Regions from separate parts of the Actinoallomurus oryzae genome, predicted to be linked through region 2. Evidence: predicted binding sites of a transcription regulator. Region 2 holds the regulator's gene; the other holds the start of a gene.
The links. Region 2 encodes LexA, which represses DNA repair genes until DNA is damaged. Its sites were predicted from a motif close to TCGAACANNTGTTCGA; they were not measured.

Region 1: a site for LexA is predicted at 4,785-4,800, ahead of ABEA10_RS35500 (DUF6504 family protein). Genes of this name have one in related genera too.

What each region holds. Positions count from the first base shown of each region.
Region 1 is NZ_BAABHF010000045.1:75,833-83,163, reverse strand. It holds gene ABEA10_RS35525 (RNA-guided endonuclease InsQ/TnpB family protein) at 1-725, opposite strand, end outside; gene manA (mannose-6-phosphate isomerase, class I) at 1,084-2,196, shown strand; gene ABEA10_RS35515 (alpha/beta hydrolase) at 2,186-3,220, opposite strand; gene ABEA10_RS35510 (DUF397 domain-containing protein) at 3,349-3,459, opposite strand; gene ABEA10_RS35505 (helix-turn-helix domain-containing protein) at 3,489-4,373, opposite strand; gene ABEA10_RS35500 (DUF6504 family protein) at 4,878-5,153, shown strand; gene ABEA10_RS35495 (GNAT family N-acetyltransferase) at 5,182-5,763, shown strand; gene ABEA10_RS35490 (LLM class F420-dependent oxidoreductase) at 5,775-6,800, opposite strand; cobalamin riboswitch at 6,910-7,031, shown strand; gene ABEA10_RS35485 (magnesium chelatase subunit D family protein) at 7,089-7,331, shown strand, end outside.
Region 2 is NZ_BAABHF010000035.1:91,993-99,323, forward strand. It holds gene ABEA10_RS28995 (vitamin B12-dependent ribonucleotide reductase) at 1-256, opposite strand, end outside; gene nrdR (transcriptional regulator NrdR) at 330-749, opposite strand; gene ABEA10_RS29005 (hypothetical protein) at 670-840, shown strand; gene ABEA10_RS29010 (LysM peptidoglycan-binding domain-containing protein) at 1,019-1,351, opposite strand; gene lexA (transcriptional repressor LexA) at 1,608-2,306, shown strand; gene leuS (leucine--tRNA ligase) at 2,466-4,931, opposite strand; gene ABEA10_RS29025 (lytic polysaccharide monooxygenase auxiliary activity family 9 protein) at 5,240-5,830, shown strand; gene ABEA10_RS29030 (long-chain-fatty-acid--CoA ligase) at 5,889-7,331, shown strand, end outside.

The sequences.
Region 1 (7,331 bases), on a different contig from region 2:
CGCTTCTTACGGGCGAGGCCGCGCTGAGCCGCGGCCAGGCGCTCGGCGGAGGTGGCGAGGTGCCGCGGGCTGGCCAGGTGCTCGCCGTCGCTGGTCGTGACCAGCGAGGCCACGCCCATGTCCAGGCCGACCACCGCGCCCGTCGCCGGCAGCCGATCGGCGGGCACGTCCTCACAGGCCAAGATCAGATACCAGCGGATTCCCTCGCGTTTCACGCTGATCGTCTTCACCCGGCCCCGCACCGGACGGTGCTGATGAACCCGCACATGGCCGACGCCTTGGAGACGCACGAATGTCGCGGTCGGGTGCTCGGGCTGGGAATCCCAGCGACAGCCGTCGCCGTCCTTCGGCCAGGTGACGGTGCCGAACCGGCCACCGCCCTTGAAACGCGGGAACCCCGGCCTACGCCCGGCCTTCAAACGGGCGAAGAAGGCCGCGAACGCCTTGTCCAAACGACGCAACGTGGCCTGCTGAGAAGAGAACGACCACCGGCCCTGCCCATCCGGGTCATCGGCGCGAATGTCTTTCAACTCACCCGACTGGTCGCCGTACCGGACGGTCACACCCGCTTTGCGGTAGGCGGTGCGCCGGTGCTCCAACGCTGCGTTGTACAGCACCCGATGATCTTCCAGGCACGCGGCGAGCGCGACCTGTTGACGGGATGTCGGTCGCATCAGGAACCGGAAGGACCTACGCACCGCCACCACCACTGGCAGGCCGCTCATACCGCGTCTCGACATGGCGCCGTACCGTCGCCGTCTGCGCCCACACCGCCCCGACCGCGGCCACGAAGTAGTACCGCGGCCACAGTGTCGGCAAGCAAGAGCGCAGATGGCGAACTCGGACCGCGAGTGACAGGAGGTGAAGCACCACGTGGTGATCGAGGCCATACGCCGCACCGGGTGAGGTATGCACCTGACGAGACACGCCATCATTGATAGCAGCGTCGCTAATCCGACGCGCGATAAACGGAGACCCCCTGATGCGCCAACATGACGGGTCGATGCACGCTCAAGCCCCGACGGTCCTACCGTCCCTGACCTCCCCACCGCCCAAAGGTGACGGTTGTCTCGGGAGGCCCTGATGGAACTTCTCGACAACCCGATCCAGGAGTACGCCTGGGGGTCGCACGAGGTGCTCGCCGAGTTCCTCGGCCGTCCCGCCCCCACCGAGGCGCCGCAGGCGGAGCTGTGGATCGGCGCGCATCCGGCCGCGCCGTCGCGGCTGCGGTCGGGCCGTCCGCTGGGCGACGTCATCGCGGCCGACCCCGGCGCGGCGCTCGGCGACGCGTCCGTGTCGGCGTTCGGGCCCCGGCTGCCGTTCCTGCTGAAGGTGCTCGCCGTGGCCGAGCCGCTGTCCCTGCAGGTCCACCCCGACCGGGAGCAGGCCGAGCGGGGCTTCGCCGCCGAGACCGCCCCGGAGGGCGACCCGTCCCGCAACTACAAGGACTCCTGGCCCAAGCCGGAGATCCTGTGCGCGCTGACCGACTTCCGCGCGCTGTGCGGCCTGCGCGACCCACGCGAGAGCGCCGCGCTGCTGGCCCCGATCGCCGCGCTGCGGCCCGTCGTGGACCTGCTCACCGCCGGTGACCTGCGGGGCGCGGTCGAGACGCTGCTGACCTGGCCGTCGCCGAAGGACGTGGTGGCCGAGGCCGCCGCGGTCGCGCCCGAGCCGTACGCCTCGCTCGCCGCGCGTCACCCCGGCGACATGGGCGTGCTCGTCGCCATGCTGATGAGCGAGGTACGGCTCCGGCCGGGCCAGGCGCTGTACGTCCCGCCGCGCCGCCCGCACGCCTACCTCAGCGGCACCGGGGTGGAGCTGATGGCCGGCTCGGACAACGTCCTGCGCGCCGGGCTCACGCCCAAGCGCGTCGACGTGCCCGAGCTGCTGTCCGTCGCCTCGTTCGAGCCGGGCCCGCCGGACGTGATCGAGCCCGAGCACCGCGACGGCGAGGACGTCTACGTCACCCCCGCACCGGAGTTCCGGCTCTCGCGTCTCGACGCGGCCCGGCGGCCCGTGCTGCCGGCCGCCGGCCCGCAGCTGCTGCTGTGCGCCGAGGGCGGCGTACGGCTCCGCCGCGACGGGCAGGAGCTGGAACTGCGGCGCGGCGACGCCGTGTTCGCCGGGCACCGCGGCGGCCCGGTCGAGGTGACCGGGTCCGGCACGGTGTTCCGCGCGAGCCTGCCTAGGCTGTGAGGCGTTCGGCGAGCCAGGCGAGGGCGAGCGGGTAGCGGTACTCGATGGCGCCGTGCCCGGCGTCGAACAGCTCGAAGTGGACGTCGTCGTCGGCGACGCCGGCGGCCTCGACCGCGCGCCGGAACGCGACCGCGCCGAAGTCGAGGTGGTACTCATCGCGGGTGCCGGCGTCGATCCAGATGCCGCGCAGCGACCGCAGCGCCTCGGCGTGCTCGGGGCGCGCGGCCATCAGCACGGGGTCCCAGGCCAGCCAGCGCTCCCAGACCTCGGGGATCACGTTGCCGGTGTCGTCGAAGGGCAGCCGTACGGTGCCGTCCTCGTCGGCGGAGTAGGCCGCGGAGTAGCCGTACTGCTCGATCAGGGAGAGGTCGGTGTCCTTGGTGCCCGCGATCCGGCCGCGGAAGTCGGTCAGGAAGGCCTCCACCGACCCGTCGTAGGAGTCGCGCAGCTGCCGCGCCGCCTTGGGGAAGTGCGGCCGGTAGCAGACGTCGAAGAGCGCGTCGCCCGCGTGGGTGGCCAGCGCGCCGAACACGTCCGGCCGCAGCATCGGTGCGATCATCGCGCCGTAGCCGCCGCTGGACTTCCCGCTGATCGCGCGGTGGTCGCGGCTCGCCAGCGTGCGGTAGCGGGCGTCGACGTAGGGCACGACCTCGTCGCACAGGTAGGAGTGGTAGCGCCCGGTGCCGGGCGAGTCGAGGAACTGGCTGCCGCCGACCGAGGTCCAGGCGTCGACGTAGACGACGATGACCGGCGGGGCCTCTCTCCGGGCGAACACCTGGTCGGCGAGCTCGGGAAAGGTCGGCCGCCACGGCGCGCGGTTGTGCCACATGGGCAGCTGGCCGGTGTAGCCCTGGATCACGTAGACGGACGGGTAACGCCGCTCCGGCTCTTCGTCGTACCCCGGCGGGACGTACACCTCCAGCGGGCGCTCGTGCGGGTCGCCGAGAGGGTTGCCGCGCAGCAGGTCACTGCTGAGGATGTGCTCGTCGATGCGTCCGGCGAGTTCGGCCGACCAGGGCAGCATTCGTGCTCCTTCGCTCGGTTACGCGTCCGACCGTATCCCGCGCCCGAGCCTGTTCTCCCCACCGGCCGACCGACCTCCCGAGGACGGCCGCGGGGGACCGACCCCCGCGGCCGTTCGGAGCAGTTACGTCAGTGCTCGCTCACGATTTCGAGGACGCTCACTTCGACGCAGTCCGCCCCCTGCGAGCTGCGGCTGCTCGTACGCCAGCCGGTGTCCGCGAGATCGGGGTCGCAACCCATCCCCCACCTCTCCTTTCATGGTGAACCGATCATCCCCGTGGGTACGGGGACGTTTTCTTGAACTCATCGGCGATCGCGGCGATGAAGTCGGTCGACTCGTCCGGCGGCAGCGCGGCGGCTCGTAGATGGTCGAACCAGGTGGTGTGGCGGCGGACGTCTCTGTCCTTCTCCAGGAAAATGTTCCCCGCGGGGGAATCGACGTACACGACGTCCAGATCCGTCGGGTCGGGGAAGCCGATGATGGTGAAAGCGCCGCCGAGCCCGGGATGGGCGCCGCGGGCGAACGGCAGCACTTGGATCGTGACACTGGGGAGTTCGTCCGCCTCGAGCAACCGCGCGAGCTGGGCGCGCATGACCGTGACGCCGCCGATGGGCCGGCGCAGCACCGCCTCGTCGAGCACGGCCCACAGCTCCAGGGTGCCGGCGTCGGCGAGCATGGCCTGGCGCCGCTGGCGCAGGGAGATCATCCGGTCGATGTTGGCGGGGCTCTCGGTGGGCCGCCCGACCTTGATCAGCGCGCGGGCGTACTCCTCGGTCTGCAGGAGCCCGGGAACGAGGTGGGTCTGGAAGGTGCGGAGCGAGGCCGCCGAGGCCTCCAGCCCGACGTAGGTGTCCAGCCCCGCGGACAGCACCGATTCGTACTCGGTCCACCAGCCCCGCTGCTGGGCGTCCTTGGCCAGGGTGAGCAGCTGCTCGCGCTGGGCCTCGTCGCCGACCTTGTACAGGTCGAGCATGTCGCGCACGTCCCTGATCCGGGCGACGGACTTGCCGGTCTCGATGCGGCTGACCCGCGACATCGAGCATTCGAGGTGCTTGGCGACATCTTCGATCATGAGGCCCGAGGCCTCACGCAACCTGCGGAGTTCCATGCCCAGTCGGCGACGGCGGACGGTGGGGCTTTGCACGTCGGACATCGAGCACCTCCAGAGCGACCGTCCGGGACGGGGAGTTGAACGAGGGGTGGTGGACGGAAAGAGGAGCCGCTGCGGGCGGTGGCGGCGGACGACGGATCATCGGTCCGGGGCCGTTGACCGCTGAGGAAGCGTAGGCCGGATCGAAGGGAGATGGACGGAGTTTTTGCCCGACACTACCGCTATGCCTCATTTAAGCGGATTGTCGTGAAAATAAGCGTTACGCACCGTTGTCGTACGAGTACCTCTTGCCACGACATCGCACTTTACCTGTTCAATGCTATGTCGCTCATCCTTTTGTCGGGTAGCGGAGCTCCGAAACGGTGATCTGACGGTGCGGGACGCCGGATCCGCACGGCGCGTCGCGGTCGGATCACCGATCGGCGCCGGTCACCCTCTTCCCAAAACACCGATGCGAACGTATGTTCGATGACGCCTGTCTTCCCCCGGGCACTTCGGCGGCGTTCGACCGGGAAGGCGGCGACGAGACGTGTGGACGGTGTCCGGATGAGCCGGGCGTACGGCGACCCGGTCGAGGTCTGGCGGGCCGACGGCCGGCCGTCACGGTTCGTCTGGCACGGGCGTCTCTACACCGTGCTGCGCGTCCTGGACCACTGGGTGACCAGCCGCGACTGGTGGCGCGACCGGAACCCGGACGCCGAGGAGCCGGCCGCCCGGGAGTTCTGGCAGGTGGAGGCCACCCCGGACCACGAGATCGGCGTGTACGAGCTCCGCTACGACGAGGCGAGCGACACCTGGATGCTCTCCCGCGCCTGGGACTGAACCCGCCGGCGTCTCGTAGTGTTCACGCGTGATCAATGCGCGGGTGGTCCTGCGGCCCGTCACGCAGGCGGACCTCGAGCTCTTCGAGGCCGAGTTCTCAGGTCCCGAGGGGACCGGCGTCCATCAGTGGTTCGGGTACCGCAGCCCCGTCGACCTGCGGCGCCGCTTCGCCGAGACGGGCCTGCTCACGCCGGACGGCGGCACTCTCACGGTCTGTGAAGAGGGCGGCGACGTCGCGGGCCGGGTCGAGTGGTTCAAGAGTTCGTGGGGGCGTCCGGAGACGTCGTGGTGCTGGACCGTCGCGATCGGGCTGCGGCCGAGCCGTCAGGGCCGGGGGATCGGCACGGAGGCGCAACGGCTCCTGGTGGCCTACCTGTTCGACCACACGCGTGCCCAGCGGATCCAGGCCTTCACCGACAGCGGCAACCTCGCCGAGCAGCGGGCCCTGGAGAAGGCGGGCTTCGAACGCGAGGGCGTCCTCCGCCAGGCCCAGTGGCGCGCCGGACACTGGCACGACCAGATCCTCTACTCGACGCTACGTCCCACAACGGTGGGTGACGAAGGTCGGGGTGCTGACAAGCCGGGAGAACGGCCCGCTCGTTCTGGATAGGGCGCCGGCGCTTACGCGGGTACCATGGCGCGGATCGCCTTGAGGGTCGGTTCGTCCTTCACGCCGGCGATCAGCAGGGTGGTCACGGGGGAGTCCAGCCACAGCTCCAGCCGTTCGCGGATGCGGCCCAGGGGGCCGAGCAGGGAGATGGCGTCGGCCAGGGCGTCCGGGACGGCCTTGACCGCCTCGTCCCGGCGGCCCGCGAGGAACAGGTCCTGCACCCGCGCGGCCTCCTCGGCGTACCCCAGCCGGCCGATCAGGTCCAGGTGGAAGTTGCGGTCGCGGGCGCCCATGCCGCCGATGTAGAACGCCAGCGGGATCTTGGCCACCTCCAGCGCGGCCGTCAGGTCGTCGGTGACGATCGTGGTGACGGTCGCGGCGATCTCGAAGCCGTCCGGGCGGTCGCGCAGTGACGCGCCGAAGACCGGTTCGATGCGCTCCGGGTCGACGAACAGCGGCAGCCAGCCCTGGGCGATCTCGGTCGATAGCGCGACGTTCTTCGGGCCCTCCGCGCCGAGGTAGACCGGGATGTCCGGGCGGACCGGGTGCGCGATCGACTTCAGCGGTTTGCCCAGGCCCGTCACCCCGTCGCCCACCCCGTACGACCGCAGCGGCAGCGGGTAGTGCGGGCCGGGACTGGTCACCGGGTCGGCGCGTCGCCACACGTCGCGCAGGATCTGGACGTACTCGCGGGTGCGAGCGAGCGGACGGGCGAACGGCACGCCGTACCAGCCCTCCACCACCTGCGGCCCGGACGCGCCGAGCCCGAGCGTGAGCCGTCCGCCGGACAGCGCGTCGAGGGTCAGCGCGTGCATGGCGGTGGCGGCCGGGGTGCGTGCCGACATCTGCGTCACCGCCGTGCCCAGGCCGATCCGCGAGGTGCGCGCGCCGTACCAGGTCAGCGTGGTGAAGGCGTCCGATCCGTACGCCTCCGCGGTGAAGACCTGGTCATAGCCCAGGCGCTCGGCGGCGAGCACGGTTTCGGTGTCGTCCACGGGGTCCCGCTGCCAGTAGCCGAGGTTGATGCCGAGCCTCATGCGCACCTCCGGAAGAAGTAGAACGTGTTCCATTCAAACAGGAACAGACCGGCACACACCTGTCGAGGACGGATCGGCTGTGTGCGATGCTGTGCGTCGGCGGTACGCGGAGGAACCCGGTGAGACTCCGGGGCTGTCGCGCAACTGTGACCGGGGAGTTCGCCCTCACCGACGGCCACGGCGTAAGCCGGAAGGCCGAGGGCGGGTGACGATCCGGGAGCCAGGAGACTCCGGCCGCCACCTGCAGGCCACCTACGGGCGCGCAACCCGAGGAAGGACGAACACCGGGTGAACACCTACCCGTTCTCCGCCGTGGCGGGGCTCGAGGACCTCAAGCTCGCCCTGCTGATCAACGCGGTGTCGCCGTCGGTCGGCGGCGTCCTCGTACGCGGCGAGAAGGGCACCGCGAAGTCGACCATCGTCCGTGCGCTCGCCGGGCTGCTGCCGGCCATCTCCGCCGTGGCGGGCTGCCGGTTCTCCTGCGACCCGGACGCGCCCGACCCCGAGTGCCCCGACGGCCCGCACGACGAC
Region 2 (7,331 bases):
GCGTGCCGACGGCGCCCCGGAAGTACTTCGAGGTGACGATGTTGGTCGCGTTGACCGACCAGAACTCGGGGAACTCCACACCGCGCTGCTCGAAGTTGACCGAGCCGTCGCGCCAGTTGGTCATGACGACGTCGCGGCGCTCCCACCGGACCTCGTCGTACGGGTGAATGCCCGGCCGGGTGAAGATGCGGCGCATCTTCAACCCCTTGCGGCCGCCCCTCCCGCGCCGTGCCTGGCCGCTCACCGTCTCCGTCATGACCTCCCCCTTCTCAGGCCGAACCGGCCCATTCCAAGGATTACCTCGTACAACACGCGATCGGGCGCCGGTGTTACCGGTCGCGCTCCGCCGCGCGAAGAGTCTCGATTTCCTTCTCGAAGTCGTCGATCGACTCGAACCCCCGGTAGACGGAGGCGAACCGTAGATAGGCGACCTCGTCCAGCTCGCGCAGCGGCCCCAGGATGGCCAGCCCCACGTCGTGCGAGCGCATCTCGGCGGTGCCGGTGGCCCGGACGGCCTCCTCGACACGCTGTCCGAGCTGAGCCAGTGCGTCCTCCGTCACCGGGCGCCCCTGGCAGGCCCGGCGCACCCCGGCGACGATCTTGTCGCGGGAGAACGGCTCGGTGACTCCGCTGCGTTTGGCGACCATCAGGAGTACGGTCTCCTGGGTCGTGAAACGACGACCGCACTCGGAGCACGACCGGCGCCGCCGGATCGCCGCGCCGTCGTCGGTGGAGCGACTGTCGATCACCCTGCTGTCGGGGTTGCGGCAGAACGGGCAGTGCACGGTCGACCCCCCTCCCCCGGCGTTACGTCTCGATTACAGCGGCTTCACTGCGTAACCACAACCTGTGGTGAACTACACCCGTGTAACTACTAGATGTTGTGGTCTACCGTACGGCTCCGCGGAGGCCTCCGCAACCTCGTCGGCAACAGGAGCACGAAGAGCCCGCTCACGTCACGGCGACGTCGGCGTGTCGCGCCCTCGCCCGGTGGGGGAACCGGCGAGCGGCGAGGCCGTCAGCGCGCGGGGATGTAGACCTTCTGGCCCGGATTGACGACGGCGCTGGACAAGGCGTTGAGGTCGATGATGCGCTGCACCGTGACGCGGGGGTCGACCTCCGGCCGGGCGCGTACGGCGATGCCCCACAGCGTGTCGTGCGGCCCCACGACCACCGACTCACGGGCGACCGCCGGCCCTCTCTCCCTGCCGGACGTGGCGCGGGCGCCGTGCCGCGCCCCCATCCAGAAGCCGGCGAGGAGCACCAGGGCCACGGCACAGACCACGACGACCCGGCCGCGCCGGGTGAGCCGCACGGGCGCGGCGGGACGAGGCCGAGCAGATGAGTTCACGCCTCCTCCTTCATCGAAGGGGAGACCCGGCACACGTGTTCGTCGATTCGCTCGCTCATGTCGATCTCCCCTCGCCGAGTCGAAAGAGATTTCGATCGAACATCAGTACGAGTTGTACCGCGAGAGCCGACGAATTTCCAGGACATCTTCGAACAGGTGTTTGATCATTTAGCGCGAAGGCGCTAACGTCCGTGTACAGGAACGAAATACCGGCGACAGCGCGTCACCGGAGCACAGTCATCCAGCGGAGACATAGATGAGCAAGGTTCGGGAAATGCCCGACGGCCCGCGCGACGAGTCGGGGCTGACGGCACGCCAGCGCAAGGTTCTGGAGGTGATCCGCGACTCCGTCCAGCGCCGCGGTTACCCTCCGTCGATGCGCGAGATCGGCGAGTCGGTCGGGCTGACGAGCACCTCCAGCGTGTCGCACCAGCTGCGCGCGCTGCAGCGCAAGGGCTTCCTGCTGCGCGACCCCAACCGCCCGCGCGCCGTCGTGGTCCGCATGCCCGGCTCGGCCGCCGTACGGAGCGAGCCGGAGTCGTACGAGACGGCCTCGGGGCAGGAGACGGCGACCCGTCCCGCGCCCGCGTACGTGCCTCTCGTGGGCCGTATCGCCGCCGGTGGCCCGATCCTGGCCGAAGAGGCCGTGGAGGACGTCTTCGCGCTGCCCAAGCAACTCGTGGGCGAGGGCACGCACTTCCTGCTCAACGTCACCGGTGACTCGATGATCGAGGCCGCGATCGCCGACGGCGACTGGGTGGTCGTCCGCCAGCAGCCGGTGGCCGAGAACGGCGACATCGTCGCCGCCATGATCGACGGCGAGGCGACGGTCAAGACGCTGAAGCGCCGCGACGGCAAGGTGTGGCTGATGCCGCACAACCCGGCGTACGACCCGATTCCGGGCGATGACGCGACGATCCTCGGCCGGGTCGTCGCGGTGCTGCGCAAGATGTGATCGACGCGTCTCCGGACTGTGCACGGTGAGGGCGCCCCGCCATGGGGTGCCCTCACCGCATTTTGATGTCGTCTTTGCGGGCATTCACCCCGCTACGGCGTGCGTCCGGGGCCGGTCTCGAGGGCCCCGCCGGCAGGCGACGGGGCCTCGAGACGGGCACTACGCCGGGACGATGTTGACGATCTTGGGAGCGCGGACGACGACCTTGCGGATGCCGCGGTCGCCGAGGGCGGCCTGGATCTTCTCCGACGCCAGCGCCAGCCGCTCCAGCTCCGTCTCGCCGATCTCCGGAGAGACCTCGAGCCGGTCGCGGACCTTGCCCGCCACCTGGACCACACAGGTCACCGACTCCTGGACCAGCAGGGCCGGCTCCGCCGTCGGCCAGCCGGCCTTGGCCACGGACCCGTCGCGGCCCAGGCGCTCCCACATCTCCTCGGCGGTGTAGGGCGCCACCAGCGACAGCATCACCGCCAGCGTCTCGGCCGCCTCGCGTACGGCGGGATCGGCCGGGCCCACGCCGGAGTCGATCGCCCTCCGCGAGGCCGAGGTCAGCTCCATCATGCGGGCCACCGCGACGTTGTAGCGGTGCGCCTCGACCAGCCGGGTGACCTCATCGATCGTGCGGTGGGTGACCTTGCGCAGCTCGACGTCGCCCGAGGCCGGGTCGGCGCCGGGCGCCGAAGCGACGTCGGCGGCCACCCGGTGCGCGCGGGCCAGGAACTTCACCGCACCGGACGGCGACACGTCGGCCCAGTCGATGTCGTCCTCCGGCGGCCCGGAGAAGATCATCGTCAGGCGCACCGCGTCGACGCCGTACTCGGCGATCTGCTCGCCCAGGTCGACCAGGTTGCCGGTCGTCTTGGACATCGCGGAGCCGTTGAGGATCACCTGGCCCTGGTTGACCAGCCGGGTGAACGGCTCGACGCAGTCCAGCATGCCCATGTCGTACAGCACCTTGGTGAAGAACCGGCTGTACAGCAGGTGCAGGATCGCGTGCTCGACCCCACCGGTGTACTGGTCGACCGGCATCCACCGGCGGGCCTTCTCGACGTCGAACGGGCCCTCGGTGTAGTCCGGCGAGCAGTAGCGCAGGAAGTACCACGAGGAGTCGACGAAGGTGTCCATCGTGTCGGTGTCGCGCTTGGCCGCGCCGCCGCACTTGGGGCACGCGACGTTGACCCAGTCGGTGGCGGCCGCCAGCGGCGAGACGCCGCGCGGCGCCAGGTCCGCGCCGCGCAGGTTGTCCGGCAGGCGTACGGGCAGCTGCTCGTCGGGGACCGGGACCTCGCCGCACGCCTCGCAGTGGATGATCGGGATCGGCGTGCCCCAGAAGCGCTGCCGGGAGATCAGCCAGTCGCGCAGGCGGTAGTTGACGGCCGCCTTGCCCAGCCCGCGCTCCTCCAGGATCTCGGTGATCCGCGGGATCGCGGCGGACTTGGTCAGGCCGTCCAGCGGGCCGGAGTTGACCAGCTCGCCCTCGCCGGGGGTCGCGACGCCGGACTCGGCGGGGTCGGCCTCGCCGGTGTGCACGACGACCCGCACCGGCAGGTCGAACTTGCGCGCGAAGTCCAGGTCGCGCTGGTCGTGCGCGGGCACCGCCATGATCGCGCCGTGGCCGTACTCCGCCAGGACGTAGTCCGAGGCCCACACGGGCATGCGCTCGCCGTTGACCGGGTTGATCGCGTAGCGGCCCAGGAAGACGCCGGTCTTCTCGCGGTCGGCGGCCAGCCGCTCGACCTCCGACTCGCGCGCCACCGTCTGGCGGTACGCCTCGAACTCGGCCCGCTGCGCGGGCGCGCAGATCTCGTCGGCCAGCGGGGCGTCGGCGGCGACCACGAAGAACGTCGCGCCGTACAGCGTGTCGGGCCGGGTCGTGTAGACGGTGACCGGCTCGTCGCGGCCCTCGATCTCGAACACGACGTCGGCGCCCTCGGACCGGCCGATCCAGTTGCGCTGCATCGTCAGCACGCGCTCGGGCCAGTCGAGGCCGTCCATGTCGGCCAGCAGCCGGTCGGCGTACTCAGTGATCTTGAAGTACCACTGGGTCAGCAGGCGCTTTTCCACCAGGGCGCCACAGCGCTCGCAGTGGCCGGCGATGACCTGCTCGTTGGCCAGCACGGTCTGGTCGTTGGGACACCAGTTGACCCGGCCGCCCCGGCGGTAGGCCAGCCCGCGCTCGTAGAAGCGCAGGAACAGCCACTGGTTCCAGCGGTAGTACTCCGGGTCGGAGGTGTGCAGCCGGCGCGACCAGTCGAAGGAGATCCCGTAGCGGTGGAACGACTCGGCCTGCGTGTCGATGTTGGCGTACGTCCACTCCGCCGGGTGGGAGTCGCGCTTGATCGCGGCGTTCTCGGCGGGCAGGCCGAAGGAGTCCCAGCCGATGGGGTGCAGGACGTTGAAGCCGTGCTGGTTCCAGTAGCGGGCGCTCACGTCGCCGATGGCGTACGCCTCGGCGTGGCCCATGTGGAGGTCGCCGGAGGGGTAGGGGAACATGTCCAGCGCATACTTGCGAGGCCGCTCATCACCGGGGTCCTCACCGGCGGTGAAGGGTTTCAGCTCCTCCCACCGGCCCTGCCATTTCTCCTGAATCGCCCGTGGGTCAAAGTTCTCGTCGGCGCCAGTCATCGTTCCTCGTCTGATTCGCACGGCTTCGGCTCCACGAAACTGTGCCCCTTAGAAGGTCTCTCCGCATGAGAAGGCCCCTCGCACAGGAGGGGCTGCCGCGTCGACCGATCGGTTACGTCAACGCGGCCGGCTAAGGAGCAGCCGAGAGCGCATATCCCAAGACTAGCGCAGACGCAAGCAAGAACCGTCGGGCTTCAACGCCACGGGTGACGCCGCCCTCCCTCACGGGTCAGCTTACTTTTAGGAAGGTTTCCAGTAAATTCCCGAGCAGGGTCCCCGCCAGGACTCCCCATCCGAGGAGGTCACCCATGCACGGAAAGCTCGCCCTGGCCGTCGCCGGCGCCGCGGCCGTGGCGGTACCCCTGCTCACCGCCACCCCCGCCTTCGCCCACGGCTACACCACCTCACCGCCCAGCCGCAGTTACCGCTGCGCCCAGCACCAGGTCACCGACTGTGGTCCGATCCAGTACGAGCCGCAGAGCGTCGAGGGCCCGAAGGGATTCCCCCAGGCCGGCCCGGCGGACGGCCAGATCTGCAGCGCGAACCACACGGAGTTCGCCCAGCTCGACGACCCGCGCGGCGGCGCCTGGCCGGCCGCCTCGATGACGAGCGGCGCCTCGTACGGCTTCTCGTGGACCTTCACCGCCATCCACGCGACCACGTCGTTCCGCTACTTCATCACCAAGACCACCTACGACCCGACCAAGCCGCTGACCCGGGCCGCCCTGGAGTCCACGCCGTTCCTGCAGGTGAACTACGGCGGTCAGCGGCCGCCGAACCCGGTCACCCACACCGGCGCGCTGCCGACCCGGCACGGCCGCCAGCTCATCCTCGCCGTCTGGGACATCGCCGACACCGGAAACGCCTTCTACTCCTGCGCCGACGTCGTCTTCAGCTGACCGCTCCGCTGCGATATCAATGGGAACCTCCCCATTGATATCGCAGCAGGAGGCGCCGATGCTCAACCTCTCGGTCGTTCTGGACGACGCCGCACGCGACAATCCCGACCACGAGGCACTGGTCTTCGGCGACATGCGCCTGTCGTACGCGTTCGTGAACCAGATCGCGAACCAGGTGGCGAACCTCCTGCGCGCCCGCGGTGTGCGGCCGGGCGACAAGATCGCGCTCGCCTGCCCCAACCTGCCGTACTTCCCGATGGTCTACTTCGGGGCCCTCAAGGCCGGCGCCGTGGTCGTGCCGCTCAACGTCCTGCTGAAGCGCCGGGAGATCGCCTACCACCTGGAGGACTCCGAGGCGAAGGCCCTGTTCTGCTTCGAGGGCACGCCGGAGCTGCCGCTGGGCGAGGCGGGCTGGGGGGCGTTCGGCGACGTGCCGGGCTGCGAGCACTTCTTCGTGCTGCCCGCCACTCCCCTGGCGACCGAGGTGCCGTACGGCGAGTCGATCTGGGCCGCGCTCGCCGGGCAGCCGCAGGAGTTCGAGACCGCGCGGACGGACGCCAACGACACGGCGGTGATCCTCTATACGAGCGGCACGACCGGCCGGCCCAAGGGCGCCGAGCTCACCCACCAGAACATGCTGCTCAACGCGATGGTCTGCGACAGCATGTTCGAGACGACCGGCGACGACGTCTTCCTGGCCGCGCTCCCCCTTTTCCACGCGTTCGGCCAGTCTGTGGTCCTTAATACGGGCTTCCTGCGGCACGCCACGATCGTGCTGATGCCGCGCTTCGAGGCGGGCGCCGCGCTCGACCTCATGCTCGCGGAGAAGGTCACGTTCTTCGCCGGGGTCCCCACGATGTACTGGGGGCTGCTCACGCACGAGGGCGGGCACACGCAGGAGGACCTCGAGCGGATCGCCGCGTCCCTCTCGACGGCGTCGAGCGGCGGTGCCGCCCTGCCGCTGGAGGTCCTGAACCGGTTCGCCGAGCGCTTCGGGGTGAACATTCTCGAGGGCTACGGCCTGTCGGAGACCTCGCCCGTCGCCTCCTTCAACCGGCCCGACCGCCCGGCGCGCGCGGGCTCGATCGGACGGCCGATCTGGGGCGTGGAGATGAAGCTCGTCGACGAGGACTGGAAGGACGTGGGCGACGGGCCGGGCGAGATCGCCATCCGCGGGCACTGCGTCATGAAGGGGTACCACCGGCGCCCGGAGGCCACCGCCGAGGTGCTGCACGACGGCTGGTTCCGTACCGGCGACATCGCCCGGCGCGACGAGGACGGCTACTACTACATCATCGACCGCTCGAAGGACATGATCATCCGCGGCGGGTTCAACGTGTATCCGCGGGAGATCGAAGAGGTGCTGATGACGCATCCCGACGTCTCGCTCGCCGCCGTCGTCGGAATCCCGCACGACACCCACGGCGAGGAGGTCAAGGCGTACGTCATCCCGGTGCACGGCGCCACGATCAGCGAGGAGGCGCTGGTCGCGTGGGCCAAA